DNA from 2 places in the Lysinibacillus sp. EB106-09-02-XG168 genome. Region 2 is predicted to be linked to the other one. Evidence: riboswitches for the same ligand, from Rfam matches in the RefSeq annotation. Region 2 holds a riboswitch; the other holds the start of a gene.
What was found. Region 2 has a riboswitch for cobalamin ahead of AC3WSO_RS22505 (hypothetical protein). Riboswitches for the same ligand answer to the same signal wherever they lie in the genome.

Region 1: it holds a riboswitch for cobalamin, as region 2 does, so the genes downstream of both, AC3WSO_RS03655 (ABC transporter substrate-binding protein) here and AC3WSO_RS22505 (hypothetical protein) in region 2, are expected to answer to the same signal.

What each region holds. Positions count from the first base shown of each region.
Region 1 is NZ_JBYTDN010000003.1:541,017-548,004, forward strand. Features, by position in the region: gene AC3WSO_RS03645 (class I adenylate-forming enzyme family protein) at 1-667, shown strand, start outside; gene AC3WSO_RS03650 (acyl-CoA dehydrogenase family protein) at 669-2,336, shown strand; cobalamin riboswitch at 2,501-2,683, shown strand; gene AC3WSO_RS03655 (ABC transporter substrate-binding protein) at 2,974-3,939, shown strand; gene AC3WSO_RS03660 (FecCD family ABC transporter permease) at 3,936-4,937, shown strand; gene AC3WSO_RS03665 (adenosylcobinamide amidohydrolase) at 4,934-6,409, shown strand; gene AC3WSO_RS03670 (cob(I)yrinic acid a,c-diamide adenosyltransferase) at 6,580-6,988, shown strand, end outside.
Region 2 is NZ_JBYTDN010000003.1:4,451,877-4,458,864, reverse strand. Features, by position in the region: gene AC3WSO_RS22520 (ABC1 kinase family protein) at 1-785, shown strand, start outside; gene AC3WSO_RS22515 (C40 family peptidase) at 1,166-2,374, shown strand; gene AC3WSO_RS22510 (hypothetical protein) at 2,981-3,529, shown strand; cobalamin riboswitch at 3,760-3,949, shown strand; gene AC3WSO_RS22505 (hypothetical protein) at 4,145-4,684, shown strand; gene AC3WSO_RS22500 (ABC transporter substrate-binding protein) at 4,689-5,657, shown strand; gene AC3WSO_RS22495 (tyrosine-protein phosphatase) at 5,922-6,689, shown strand.

The DNA.
Region 1 (6,988 bases), 3.9 Mb from region 2:
GTTATCACAAAACGAAGTCCGTCATTTACAAAAAGCTTTTAAAACAGAAAATTTAACTTGTGTCTATGGCTTAACAGAGGCTGGGCCAAACGGATCAATATTGCTTGGTGAAGAGCATGCAACGAAGGCGGGGAGCGTTGGACGACGCGCACCACTTGGAGCAGAGTTGCGTATTATCGACGATAATGGAGTAGATGTCAGTGTTGGTGAAGTAGGAGAAATTGTGTTGTTAGGTGAGAGCAATATGCTGGGCTATTACAAGGATGATATCGCAACAAAGGCTGCATTTATAGACGGCTGGCTAAAAACAGGTGACTTAGCTCGCTTAGATGAGGATGGCTATATTTGGATTGTTGATCGTAAAAAGGATGTCATTTTTTCAGGTGGTGTGAATATTTATCCGAAAGAAATTGAAGATCGTATGTTGAGTTATGAGGGAATATTTGAAGTTGCTGTAATAGGTGTGCCACATCCGGAGTGGGGAGAAACGGTGAAGGCTGTTTATGCTGCTAAAACAGAAGTTGACGAGGATGGACTTAAAGTTTATTTGGAGGAGCATCTTGCAAAATATAAAATTCCACGCATGTTTGAATGTGTGGAAGCTCTACCACGAAATGCATCAGGCAAAATACTAAAACAAACTTTGAAAGGACAAGAGGTGAGATAGCATGAAGGTTTTACAGCAGGAAGAAATGAAAACAACGAACTTTTTTAAAGAGAATGATACACTTCAAAACGTTTTAGAAATGATGCTAGATAAAGAGTTTGCGGAATATGCAACACGTGAGCTAACAGATTTCGGTGAGCTTTGTGCCGGAGATATTGATGTGAGAGCCAAACATACGGATAGAGAGGGTGAACCTCGATTACAAAGGTATAATGCCTATGGTGAAGAAGTGTCAGAGATTTGGGTCAATGACGGCTATAAAAAAACAATTGAAGAGACGTACAATACTGGCATTGTTGGTTATGTGCATAAGGATATTCCGCAAATAGGTAGAAAGGGCAACTATGTGTATAGCTTTGCTCAAGGCTATATACTTTCACATGCTGAACCAGGCTTTTACTGTCCTGTTACGTTAACGATGGCAACTGCTTATTTACTTGATCATTATGCGAGTGATGAGGTGAAGGAGCGTTTTTTACCACATGTTTGTGCAACTGGAGAGACAGAGCTCTATGAGGGGGCTACATTTTTAACGGAGCGCCAAGGTGGCTCTGATGTCGGAGCGAATGTTGTAGAGGCAAGGCAGGATGGCAAGCAGTATCGTTTATATGGTGAGAAATATTTTGCATCAAACGCAGGAATGTGTGGAGTAACTATGGTATTGGCACGTATGGAAGGGGCTCGGGCAGGCTCAAAGGGTTTAACATTGTTTGCAGTTCCATGGAGAAATGATGATGGCACAGTTAATAACCTGCGCGTTCGGCGTTTAAAGGATAAACTTGGTGTTAGAGCAGTGCCTTCTGGTGAGGTGGAATTTGATGGGGCACTAGCATATGTTGTTGGTGATCCGAATAAAGGGATTTACTATATGTTGGAGGCGCTAAATTTATCAAGAATTTGCAATGCAGTTGCTTCTATCGGCATTATGCGCCGCGGCTATTTAGAGGCGAAGCACTATGTGACAAATCGCCATGCATTTGGTAAACCTTTAACGCAATATCCTATGATTCAGGATACACTAGGGAAATTCGCTGCCAAGCTACATGTAGAAGTTGCTACGGTTTTTGATCTTATTCAGCTGTACGATAAAGTAACTAGTGGACAGGGGAATAAAGAGGACATCATTTTGAACCGCTTGTATATTGCAATCATGAAAAAAGAAACGGCGGAGCAAGCTGTACATTATGCGAGTGAAGCCATTGAATTACATGGCGGAAACGGCTATATTGAAGATTTTGTTACACCACGGTTATTAAGAGATGCACAGGTCCTTACCGTGTGGGAGGGGACTGCGAATATTTTAGCTTTAGAGCTCATTCGCTTAGTTGATAAGTTTCATGTGCACGAAATGTTTGTTCGTGTTATGGAGGAACGTCTAGAAAAACTAACTGATAGTCCATTAGTTGAAATTGTAGTAGGGCAATTAGCAAAACTAGATTCAACTTTGCAAACATTTAGCCGTTTAGATGATGCAACAAAAACATTTGAGGCAAAAAAGGTCGCAGAGCAGATGGCACATTTATATGAAAGTGTTGTAGCAGTTGAATGGGCACAAAGATTCGGCGGCAAATATGAGAAGTTAGCAGATATTTATTTAGAGAACACATGGGCATTACGAGAAATGGGTGCACCGATGAAAACGGTACAGTATTTTTCAGATATAGTTTAACTTTTTTCAGCGGGTGTCCAGACAAAATAGAGGAACCCAGTCTAAGAACGCCACGTCCTGTGACGATTTATCTGTGCGACCGCGGCAATTATGCCGAGCTAATTGATTTGATGAAGAGTCGTCTCGAATGGAGGCGACTTCTTTAATTTTCATGTATAATACAATCAACTGAATATTATAAAGGTTCTTTACTTAAGTAAAGTGAAAAGGGAAATCGGTGTAATTCCGATGCGGTCCCGCCACTGTATGTGTGAGTTTTTTCAATCTGCGCCACTGAAAATTTCGGGAAGGCTTGAAAAAGCGTATGAAGCACGAGCCAGGAGACCTGCCTTTATAGAAAACACGTTGTAGCCTACGAGGATAGGATGGTGGATTTTGTATATGTATATTGTGCAAATTTGACCCCCTCATTTTTTTATGATGAGGGGTATTTGTTTTGTAAGCTGAATATCGATAAATTTGGAAAAGTGGGCGATAACCCCACAAAGTTGGGCAATAACCACACAACATTGAAAGATAAACCCAACGTTGAGCGACACCTGCACTACCTTAAACGATAAAAACCTAAAATGTATCGATCAATCAGAAAAACAAGTCGTTAAATACTTTATGCACAGATAGACTAAGGGGGATTCACATGAAGAAATTTTGGAAAATAGGATTATCAGCATTTTTAGCTGTTGGCTTGCTTGCAGCATGCAACACAAAAGAGACGACAAATGACAAGCCGTCATCTGCTGAGCAGCAAGAGACAGCTAAAGTAGATCAAGCAATATTTCCAATGACGATAACGGATGCTATTGGCAAAGATATTACGCTAGAAGCACCTCCTGAAAAAATAGTTTCTCTCATTCCAAGTAACACTGAAATTTTATTTGGTCTTGGCTTAAATGATGAAATAGTGGGTGTATCAGATAATGACGATTATCCAGCAGAGGCTACTAAAAGAGATAAGGTTGGCGGTATAGATTTTAATATTGAACAAATTATTGCGTTAACGCCAGATATCGTTTTTGCTCATGCATCGGGTATGGGGAATTTAAAAGGAGCAATTGAACAGCTTGAGGCTGCAGGTGTGAAAGTATTTGTTGTAGCGGATGCCAAAAACTTTAATGAGACTTACACGACGATTGAACAGCTTGGTCGTGCAACGGGAAAACTAGAAGAGGCTAAAAAAATAGTCGCAAATATGAAGGCTAAAGTTGAAGAAATTGAAACAAAACTTAAGGGTGTTGAGCCAAAGAAAGTTTTTGTAGAATCGTCTGATGAGCCACAGATTTATACAGCTGGTAGAGGTACATTTATGAATGAAATGCTAGAAATGATTCATGCCGAAAATGTGGCAGCAGATGTAAATGACTGGTATCCAATTGAAGCTGAACAAATTATTGCGAAAAATCCAGATGTCATTGTTGTGGCATATAATTATGTACCGAATATTTTAACGAAAATTCCACAACGTCCAGGCTTTGAGACAATAACTGCCGTAAAAAATAAAGCTATTGTACAAGTGGATGAAAGTACGACAAGTCGTCAAGGTCCACGATTAGCTGATGGTTTTGAGGAAATAGCAAAGGCTGTTTACCCAGAGGCATTTAAATGAGTAAAACAATTGTAGCCTATGTAACAGCAATTACACTTTTAATCATTAGCATCTGGTGTGGTGTATCGATAGGCTCAGTTCATACTCCATTAGAAGTATTGTGGAATAAGGCGGCCGATGAAACAGCTGCCAATATTTTATGGAAGATTCGTTTACCTCGAGTGATGCTAGCAGGGCTTGTAGGGGCATCACTTGCTATTGCAGGGGCAGCTTTTCAAGGCCTATTAAAAAATCCTTTGGCTGATCCTTATACGTTAGGTGTTTCCTCAGGTGCATCGGTGGGCGCGGTGATGACGATTTTCTTTAGTGTCTCAATACCTGTAATCGGTCATTTTACATTGCCAGTCTTTAGTATGATAGGGGCCATATTAACAATGTTTGCTGTTATGGGCTTTGCTAGAATAGTAGACCGTTCACTAAAAATGGAAACTCTTATTTTAACAGGGGTAATATTTAGTTCATTTTTAGGTTCCTTGATTTCATTAATGATAGCATTATCTGGTGAGGAGCTACGCCAAGTAATCGGATGGTTGCTCGGTTCAGTGTCGATGCGTGGTTGGCCTTACGTTCAGATGATCATTCCGTTTGTCATTATTGGCTCTATTATGCTTTGGACACAAAGACGTGAGTTAAATGTTCTGTTATATGGTGAAGAACGTGCGAAGCATTTAGGTGTCAATGTTAAGCGTAGTAAATATATTATTTTAGTAGGTGGATCCATGTTGACAGGAGCAGCGGTAGCTGTTTCTGGAACGATTGGCTTTGTTGGTTTAGTTGTTCCTCATATGACGAGAATGGTTTGGGGTTCAGATCATCGTCATTTATTGCCATTATCGTTTTTAAATGGGGCAACTTTGCTAATTATTTGTGATTTAATAGCAAGAACAATTATTATGCCAAGAGAGCTGCCGATAGGTGTCATTACTGCATTTATTGGGGCGCCCGTTTTTTCCTATATTTTTTATAAACAACGTAGAGGCAAGGGGGTACGGGCATGATTGTTGTTGAACATCTTTCCGGGGGGTATGAAGACGTACCGATCGTCCACGATATAAGTTTTTCCATTGAAAAAGGTAAAATACTAGGGATTTTAGGGCCGAATGGTAGTGGGAAATCCACACTGTTAAAAGTAATAAGTGGCATACTACCAGCAACTGCAGGCACTGTAGTAGTAGATGGTAAAAACAGTAGCTCTTATACTGCTCGTGCATTAGCAAAGAAGATGGCAGTGCTGCCACAATTACATGCTAATGCCTTTTCAAACAGTGTAAGGGAGGCTGTATCGCTTGGACGTTATCCACATCAAACAGGCTTCTTTTCAAGCTGGTCTGATCGTGATGAACAAGCAGTGCAACATGCAATGCTGCAAACAGGTGTAAAACGCTATGAACAGACACCGATGGAATTTTTGTCGGGCGGTGAACAGCAGAGGGTTTTTGTCGCCCAAGCTCTTGCACAAACAGCGGAGATATTGCTACTAGATGAGCCGACCAACCATCTAGATATTGCGCATCAACGTCAAATCTTAGATATGGTACGAAAGGAAGCAATAGAATGTGGTTTGACCGTTATTATGGTACTGCATGATATGAATTTAGCTTCTCTTTACTGTGATGAATTATTACTAATGGAGGAAGGGCGGATGCGGGCATTTGGGGCGCCGCATGAAGTATTAGTCGCTTCGCAAATCGAAGATGTCTATCATGCTCGAGTGGCAACTTATGCACATCCAGAAATTCCAAAGCCTCAAATTACAATGATGCCAGCCTCCGTTGAACATCAGCAACGTGCTGTCATTAAAAAAGAAAATTTCTCTGTTACAGATCATTACATTAAGCTTCGATCAGAGTTTCCTTTAAAAACGGTGTCCTCAGCTGTACATAACCCGGGTATTGGCTGGTATGATTGTCTGTTAAATCGCTCTGTACCAATAGATTATGTGATTAATGATGTAAAGAGAGAGGTCGCCGAATTTTTACAAAAGGAGCACTTTTCATCTACAAGTACAGTCGTCATGTTAACAGCTGTCCCAACAAATCTTGTAGCTATTAATGAATTTCAAGCTTCTTTTGGTAGCGTTCTTGTAGCTGTTACGGCTGGGGTTGGTAATGCTGTTGATGTATCTCGTGCACATGAAAGACAAGATGGACCATATATTGGTACTATAAATACGTGGGTCATCGTGAATGGTTGTTTATCAGAAGAAGCGTTTTTCCAAGCAATGATGACAGCTAATGAGGCGAAAACAAAGGCATTGCAATCAGAAAATATTCGTGATGAGCTTAGTGGTACGATTGCAACAGGTACAGCTACAGATAGTTTATTGATTGCAGCGACACAAAAAGGGGAAGAAATGCTGTACGGCGGTCCCATTACTGATGTAGGTAAGATCATCGGTAGAGGTGTTTTTGAAACGACTGTGCAGGCAATAAAAAATTATCTTCATTCAGCAGATACACCTGCTGAATGAAGATAATGCCGCCGACGGATGACACGGATTTTCAAGGGTATGAATTGTGTGGGCACAATTCAAAATCCGGACGCATTGTTTATCTGTGCGAAAGCGTAGTGCTAACGTAGCGACAACAACAATTACGCCAAGGCGAAATTGGTAAAAAACAATTCTAGGAGATGAGAGAAATGAAGCTTTACACGAAAACAGGCGATACAGGGAAAACAAGTCTTATCGGTGGACGCGTTGACAAAGACAGCTTACGCGTAGAGACATATGGGGCCATCGATGAATTAAATTCTTTTATTGGTAAGGCTATTAGTGAACTAGATCGTGAGCTATTCAAGGATATTCTAATTGATTTAGAAACGATTCAGCATGAGCTTTTTGATGCAGGCGGAGACCTTGCTAATGTTATGAAGGAGCGTCATTATAAGCTTACAGAGCAGCCGATTGAAGTGTTGGAATCGCGTATTGATGCATTGTCAGATGAAGCACCACCGTTACAACGTTTTATACTACCAGGCGGTGCACCAGCAGCTGCAACTTTACACATTGCTCGCACAGTAGCACGTCGAGCAGAGCGTCAAATGGTAA
Region 2 (6,988 bases):
CACCGATACTGCTTGATTTTGGAGCGGTTGGCCGTTTGGGAGCTACACAACAAGAGGGCTTAAAGCTATTTTTAATGGGAATTCAGCTAAATGATGCAAGTGTTTTATACGATGGCTTAACACTATTGGTTGAAAATTCGGGCCATGCAGACCGTGGAAAGATGGAGCAAGCCATAGATCAAATTCTTTTGAAAATCTCTTACGTGGATCGAATTCCAACAGAGGAATTGATACATGCGTTATTTACAGTTGTTCGTGATTTTGGTCTTGCTTTCTATCCTGTAGTAGGCTTAGCACTGCGTTCCTTAGTAACACTGGATGGCACACTACGGGTAATTGACCCAAGCTTTGCTATTTTTACGGAAGCCAAAGATTTTTCATCCGCATATATGCGGGCATCCTTCCTGAGGCCATTTAAAGAACCGATGGCAACAAAGGAACATTTACAAGAAGAATTATCCATGCTTATTCCGACATTACGCAAAATGCCAAGACGAGTTGACCAGCTTATTCAACGGGTAGAAAGTGGGAAAATTATCTTACATCACGATGTTTTTTCAGATGCGGATAATGCTCGTTTTATTACCAATCTGTTTTCCCGTTTCGTCTTGCTTCTCGTTGGTATTACCTTTGGCATTATTTCTGTAGCACTTTTAGCCATTTCACAATTTATTCATGACACGTATGCGATCTATTTAAATACAGCAGCATACTTAGGATTATTTCTATGTGCCATTCTGTTAGTGCGGCTTTCCATCCAAGCGCTTCGTTCCATGAAGCAATAGAAGCGCAACTCGGAGAGAAATCAGTCTTTGTTTATGGTTACACATTATTTGTAGGTAGGGGAAAATGTTCCCTTACCTTTTTTTATGTTAAAAATGTTTTCTAGAAATATTACAAAAACATTACAAAACAGATAGCAGGACTAATGGTAAAGTAGTTAAAAACGTTGATATGTAGAATAAAACGTGATTTTGTAGAATTTATCGGGATTTACGTAAATGTTACAAGAATGTTGCGAGTTTTACTAAACCATTAAAAAGGCGAGAAATAGTATAAAAGTTATGCTAATAGTGCTAAACTTTAAAAGGCTAATAAAATATAAGAATAAATAAAAGAAATCGTTCCAATGATGACATTAAAATTCTACGAACGAAATTGACTAGTGAAGGGAAAGAATAACGTGGGAAAGCGCAATAAATGGCGTAAGTCGATGGTGCTAGCATTAGCACTAGCGGGCGGCTTATTATTTAATACAGTTCAACCGACTCAAGTGCACGCTGAAGAAACATCTCAACAAATGATTGATAAGAAAGCTAAAATAGATACAGAGGTTAAAAAGCTACAAGAAGAGCTAAAAAACCTACAAAAAGAGATCGATGAAAAAGTAAAAGTTTTTAACAAAGTACAGGCAGACATTAAAGAAGTTGATGGAAATATTGTAGATACTAAAAAACGTATTGAGCAACGTTCAGCGATTTTAAGTGACCGTATGGCTGCTTACCAAGCTCAAGATAATACTGTAGGTATTTATTTAAATGCTGTTCTTGAATCAAAAAGCTTTGCGGATTTAATGGACCGTGTCGTAGCGGTAAAAACATTAATGGATGCTGACCAAGAATTAGTAGATCAACAAGAAGCAGATAAGGCTAGCTTAGAGAAACAAAAAGCAACATTAGATGAAAAACAAAAAGAGCTTCAAAAGCAATTCCAAGAGCTTCAAGAGAAGGAAAGCGAAATGGAAGTAAAAAAAGCTGAAAATGAAGCGAAATCTCTTGCATTAAAAGCACAAATTGCAACGAAACAAGAAGAAGAGCGTTTAGAAGCAGAACGTAAAGCAGCAGAGGAAGAGGCAGCTCGTTTACGTGCACTTCAAGCAGCTACTCCAGTTGTACAAGCAACAAACAACAATGCAAACACTAACACTAACGATAATGGCAATAGCAATGCTAATAATAGTAGCAAAGCTAACAATGAAAAATCATCACAAAAAGTGGTTGTTGGTTCAGGAGCAGGCACTGCATCTTCAGGTGATGCTATTTCAGTTGCGAAACAATTCCTAGGTCGTAGCTATGTTTGGGGCGGTAGTAACCCATCAACAGGATTTGACTGTTCAGGTCTTGTACAATGGTCTTACAAACAAGCGGGCGTAAATTTACCACGTACAGCATCACAACAATATTTAACAACACAACGTATTTCAGCAAGTGAAGCACGTGTAGGTGATCTAGTATTCTTCAGCTATGGTTCAGGTATAGCGCATGTAGGTATTTACTTAGGAAACAACACAATGATTGATGCTCAAAATAAAGGTGTTGTCATTGAATCACTTGATTGGTGGAATCAATATTTAGTAGGCTTCGGTCGTATTTAATAAGCCGTACTATATAGACGATTTAAATAGCGAAAAGGTTATCTTTGTAAAAGAAATTACAAGGATAACCTTTTTTATTATTTGACGGTACTGGAAATTATCAACTGTTTAAACTATAGTTAAGATTCTACGATTAAACCTATTGGGCAAACGCATAATGTTATTCATTAATTTAGGCTCGACTACTTGGTCAATAATGAATAAAATAACTTTTGTAATGAATAAATTTACATAAGTAGATATATTTACAACTATAGCCCCAGTCATAAAAATGATAATACAGCCGAAAAAAGAATTAGCACCAATTTTTCGTTATTGCGTATTTTGCATGGACTCAATCGAAGGCTAATAATTGAGATAACTCCAATAATAATCCTAATGAGTATTCCTCTATCTACATATAGCTAAAAGAAAAGATTCTTGCATATTGAACGTCATTTCTGATAATTTTGAAATATACGATTGGGGATCTCGCTCTGAAATTACAATTATAAGAGACTTTTATTTTGTAGTAGCAAAGTAACGCATGATGGTAATGGTAAATGAGATAACACTTACAAGTACACTATTTTTTACGTTCTGAAACAATAAAGGTAGGGATGAATCATGGAAAAAGAGATTTTGCAACTTTTTAGTAATTTAACAGAGCGTGACCGTGATATTCAATACAAATCATACGAAGAATTATTGAAAATTATGCAGGAACCAGTTGATTGGACCTATTCAGTTTGGGAACAACTAGTTCAAACTCTTACATACAAAAATGGACATATACGTGCAAGTGCTGCACAATTTTTATGCGCACTGGCAGCAAAAAGCGATCCTGAAGAAAGAGTATTAGAGGACTTCTTAAAGATTTGGGCAGTTACGTATGATGAAGAAACAGTCACGGTGAGGCATACTTTACAGGCAATTTGGAAAATAGGCTTAGCGGGGCAGGTACAAAGAGATTTAGTCGTATCATATTTGGCTAAAAGATATCAAACATGCTTAGACGAAAAGCACCCGACATTAATACGATATGATATTATTGTATCCTTTAAAAAGCTATTCGATGCAACAAATGACCCAAAACTACTAGAAATTGCACAGCGTTTAATTGAGGAAGAGAAAGATGTTAAATCCAAAAAGAAATATAAAAATGCCATCCGATAAAAGTTATGAAATGGCTATTTTTTGCAAATCCTTTCATTATGAAAAAGTAAATTGCTTTAATTTATGAGGCATAACAAATATTTGCACGAGTGGGTTGAATACCCAATGGGGCAGTGAATTTATCCACGTGCATATGGTCATACCTGCATGATTTTTATCCATCGTTGTTTATTCTAAATTCCTCAGCTATTTTTTCCTATCAATCTATGATAAACTGCATAACAAGTGAATAATTCTTGCAGAATAAAGGTGCTGAACTATAGCATAATCGGGAATTCGGTGAAAAACCGGAGCTGTTTCCGCAACTGTAAGTACAGAAGTCGTAAAGATATACCACTGTCGAATTATCCGATGGGAAGGTTTTTTATGGACGTAGTGAACTGTACAAGCCAGGAGACCGACCTTTGTTTGAACGTATAGATAACTCTTCGGAAGCTGAGAGAATATGCGGCAAATACATAGGCTATGTCGTATTTATGCGACACTATTTATGCTATTTTTCGTTGTTTCCTTAGGAGTGGGAACAACGTTTTTTTATGCGCTTATAATTCACCTGATGTAGCTGTGGTGTTAATAAGGTAAGAATTTTTCACGAAGGAAAGCGGGGACTTAGATTTGAAAAAAGATGCACGTTATTCTTGTTACCCATTTATGCGTGAAAAGGCATCAACAGTAGATTTTGAAATTCGAACGGATAGCCTAACAACACATATTGGTGTAGCATTGGCGGCGGTTAAAAAGGAAACGGTAGAGGTAGTAGCAGATGATTTACTTACCATTTTGCCAATGGCTTACCATGTAAATGGCTCAGTCCGAGGCAAATTAGCAGTAACCGAAGATGATTTGACTTGGCTAAGTGATCGCTATGATTTTTATGTTAGTCATGTTAAAGAGGAGATACAAAACTTTGTATTACCTCAAGGATCAGAGGCAGCTTCTGCATTACATTTATGCCGTAGTGAGGCGAAAAAATCATACCGTGTTTTGCACAAAGTATCTGAAGAACGCGAAGTACAAGCTATTCTCTTTGATTATTTAGGATTGCTAGCCAATGTATTTTTTGTAATGGCTGTCTATATGAATCAGCATGCTGGTATTGCTGAAATACCGTTTATTAGTAAATCATACCCGATGAAAAAGAAAAAGGAGAAATAATGAAATGAAGAAAATGTTTAGGCTACAATGGCTTTCTGTGTTGATGTTGGCACTTGTATTAGTTGGCTGTGGCACGAAAGAGAATACAAATAAAGATGCTGTTTCTAAAGAAGATCAACAAGTTGAGAAAACTACTAGCTATAAAGTTAAGGATGACCGTGGTGTAGAAGTTGAGTTTAATGCAGTACCTAAAACTATTGTTTCATTACAACCGAGTAATACAGAGATTTTATTTGCGCTAGGCGTTGGCGATAAAATCGTAGGTGCAACAGAGTTTGATACGTATCCAGAAGAAGCGCAAAAAATTGAGCGTGTTTCTACCTCTACAACATTCAATAGCGAGCGTATTTTAGCCCTAAAGCCAGATGTCGTTATTGCCTATACAACTGGAGGCAAAGATGAAGAAAATTTAAATGCTTTAAAAGGTCTCGAAGATGCGGGTATTAAAGTGTTTGCCATTCAATCAGCTAAATCATTTGATGATGTTTATGGGGATATTGAACAAGTTGCAACGGTTATGGGCATCAAAGATAAAGGCGAAAAGTTAAATGAAGATATTAAAGCTAAAATTGCAGGTGTCCAAGCGAAAGTTAAAGATGTGAAAAAACCGAAAAATATCTATTTAGAAATTAGTCCAAAGCCAGACATCTATACAGCTGGTTCTGGTACATTCCAACAAGAAATTTTAGATGCTGCAAACGTTAACAACGTTTTCGCTGATCTCCAAAGCTGGGCACCAATATCTGAGGAAGATATCATTGCAAAAAACCCAGATGTTATTTTAACAACAGTAGGCTATGTGAAAAACTCAACGGAAGAAATTCTTTCTCGTGATGGATGGAATTCAATCACGGCCATTCAAAATAAAGCGGTTTATTATATAGATACTGATATTTCAAATCGTCCAGGTCCTCGAATTGGGGAAGCTGTTGAGTTAATCGCAAAAGCAGTATACCCTGAGTTATTTAAATAATTGATATTAAAAAATAGTATTTTGGAGCTGTCCTTTATCAAGGGCAGCTTTTTGGATGGATAAAAAGGATAACTGCTTCGCTTGGGTGGGAAAGAAAACGAGTAAAGTGGATAACAGCTCTGCCCCAATAGAGAAACACCCCCAAATAAATCTCTCGTTGGTCTAAGAAGTGTAAAACATTCCCTAGTGCGAAAATTGGTATTATATCGAGTTGTTCTATAAAATAGAGATAAGTATGCTTGCTAACAGGGAGGGGTGCAGTCAGTGAAACAGTTTGATATGAATATTATTCCGTTTGAGGCAGTTTATAATTTTCGGGATATGGGTGGTTATAAGTCGAGAGATGGGCGTGCTGTTAGGAATGGTTTGATTTATCGCTCAGCAGCACTTGGTAAAATGACGAAATCAGATAAAGAGCGCTTTGAAACGCTAGGTGTGAAAACAATTTTTGATTATCGAGACAACCATGAGGCTCAAAATAATCCTAATCCGATATTCCCATATGCCAATTATATTCAAATACCAGCTAAAGGAAATCATGCTTTTGAGATGCCCACAAACGCTGGTGGGAAAGATTTTTATAAGGTTGTAAGCACGGAGATGTTTCGAGAATTTTATGCACAAATGCCTTTTAATAATGCTTCGTTCAAAGAGTTAATAGCAACGATTCAACAACCTGAAAATTTAGGGCTTGTTCATCATTGTGCAGTCGGGAAGGATCGAACAGGTATTGGTAGTGCGCTTATTTTACTTGCTTTAGATGTCCCTGAGGAAACGATCATGGAGGATTATTTAGATACAAATGTACATTTACGTCCCTTAGTCGAACGAATGGCTCTAACAATTCAGCAAGATTATAGCGATCAAGAATTACAGCAATTTTATGCCTTAATGTCTGCTCGTGAAGACTATTTACAAGCGGCATTTGATGCAATGGATAACCGATATGGCTCTAAGGCAGCTTTTTTAGAGCAAGAGTTTGGGTTAACAACTGAAAAACGTAAGCAATTGCAGGATTATTGTTTACTATGATAAGACTCCCTTTCACATAAAATTGTGAAAGGGATTTTTTGCGTTGTATTATCTTTTCATAATTTTTTAACTCATATTGACCAAAAAGCTTATGGAAGCATTATACCTAGGCATAATTAGGTGTTTCATTATAAAAATTCTTTACAGCCTAAAAATCTATGATAAGATACTATATATTTTTAACTTCTCTCAGCGGGTGTCCAAACATCCGCTGAAATAGAGGAACTCAGTCTAAGAGCGCCACGTCCTGTGGCAATTTAACTGTGCGAAAGCGAAGCGACAACAATACGGTTTTTAAC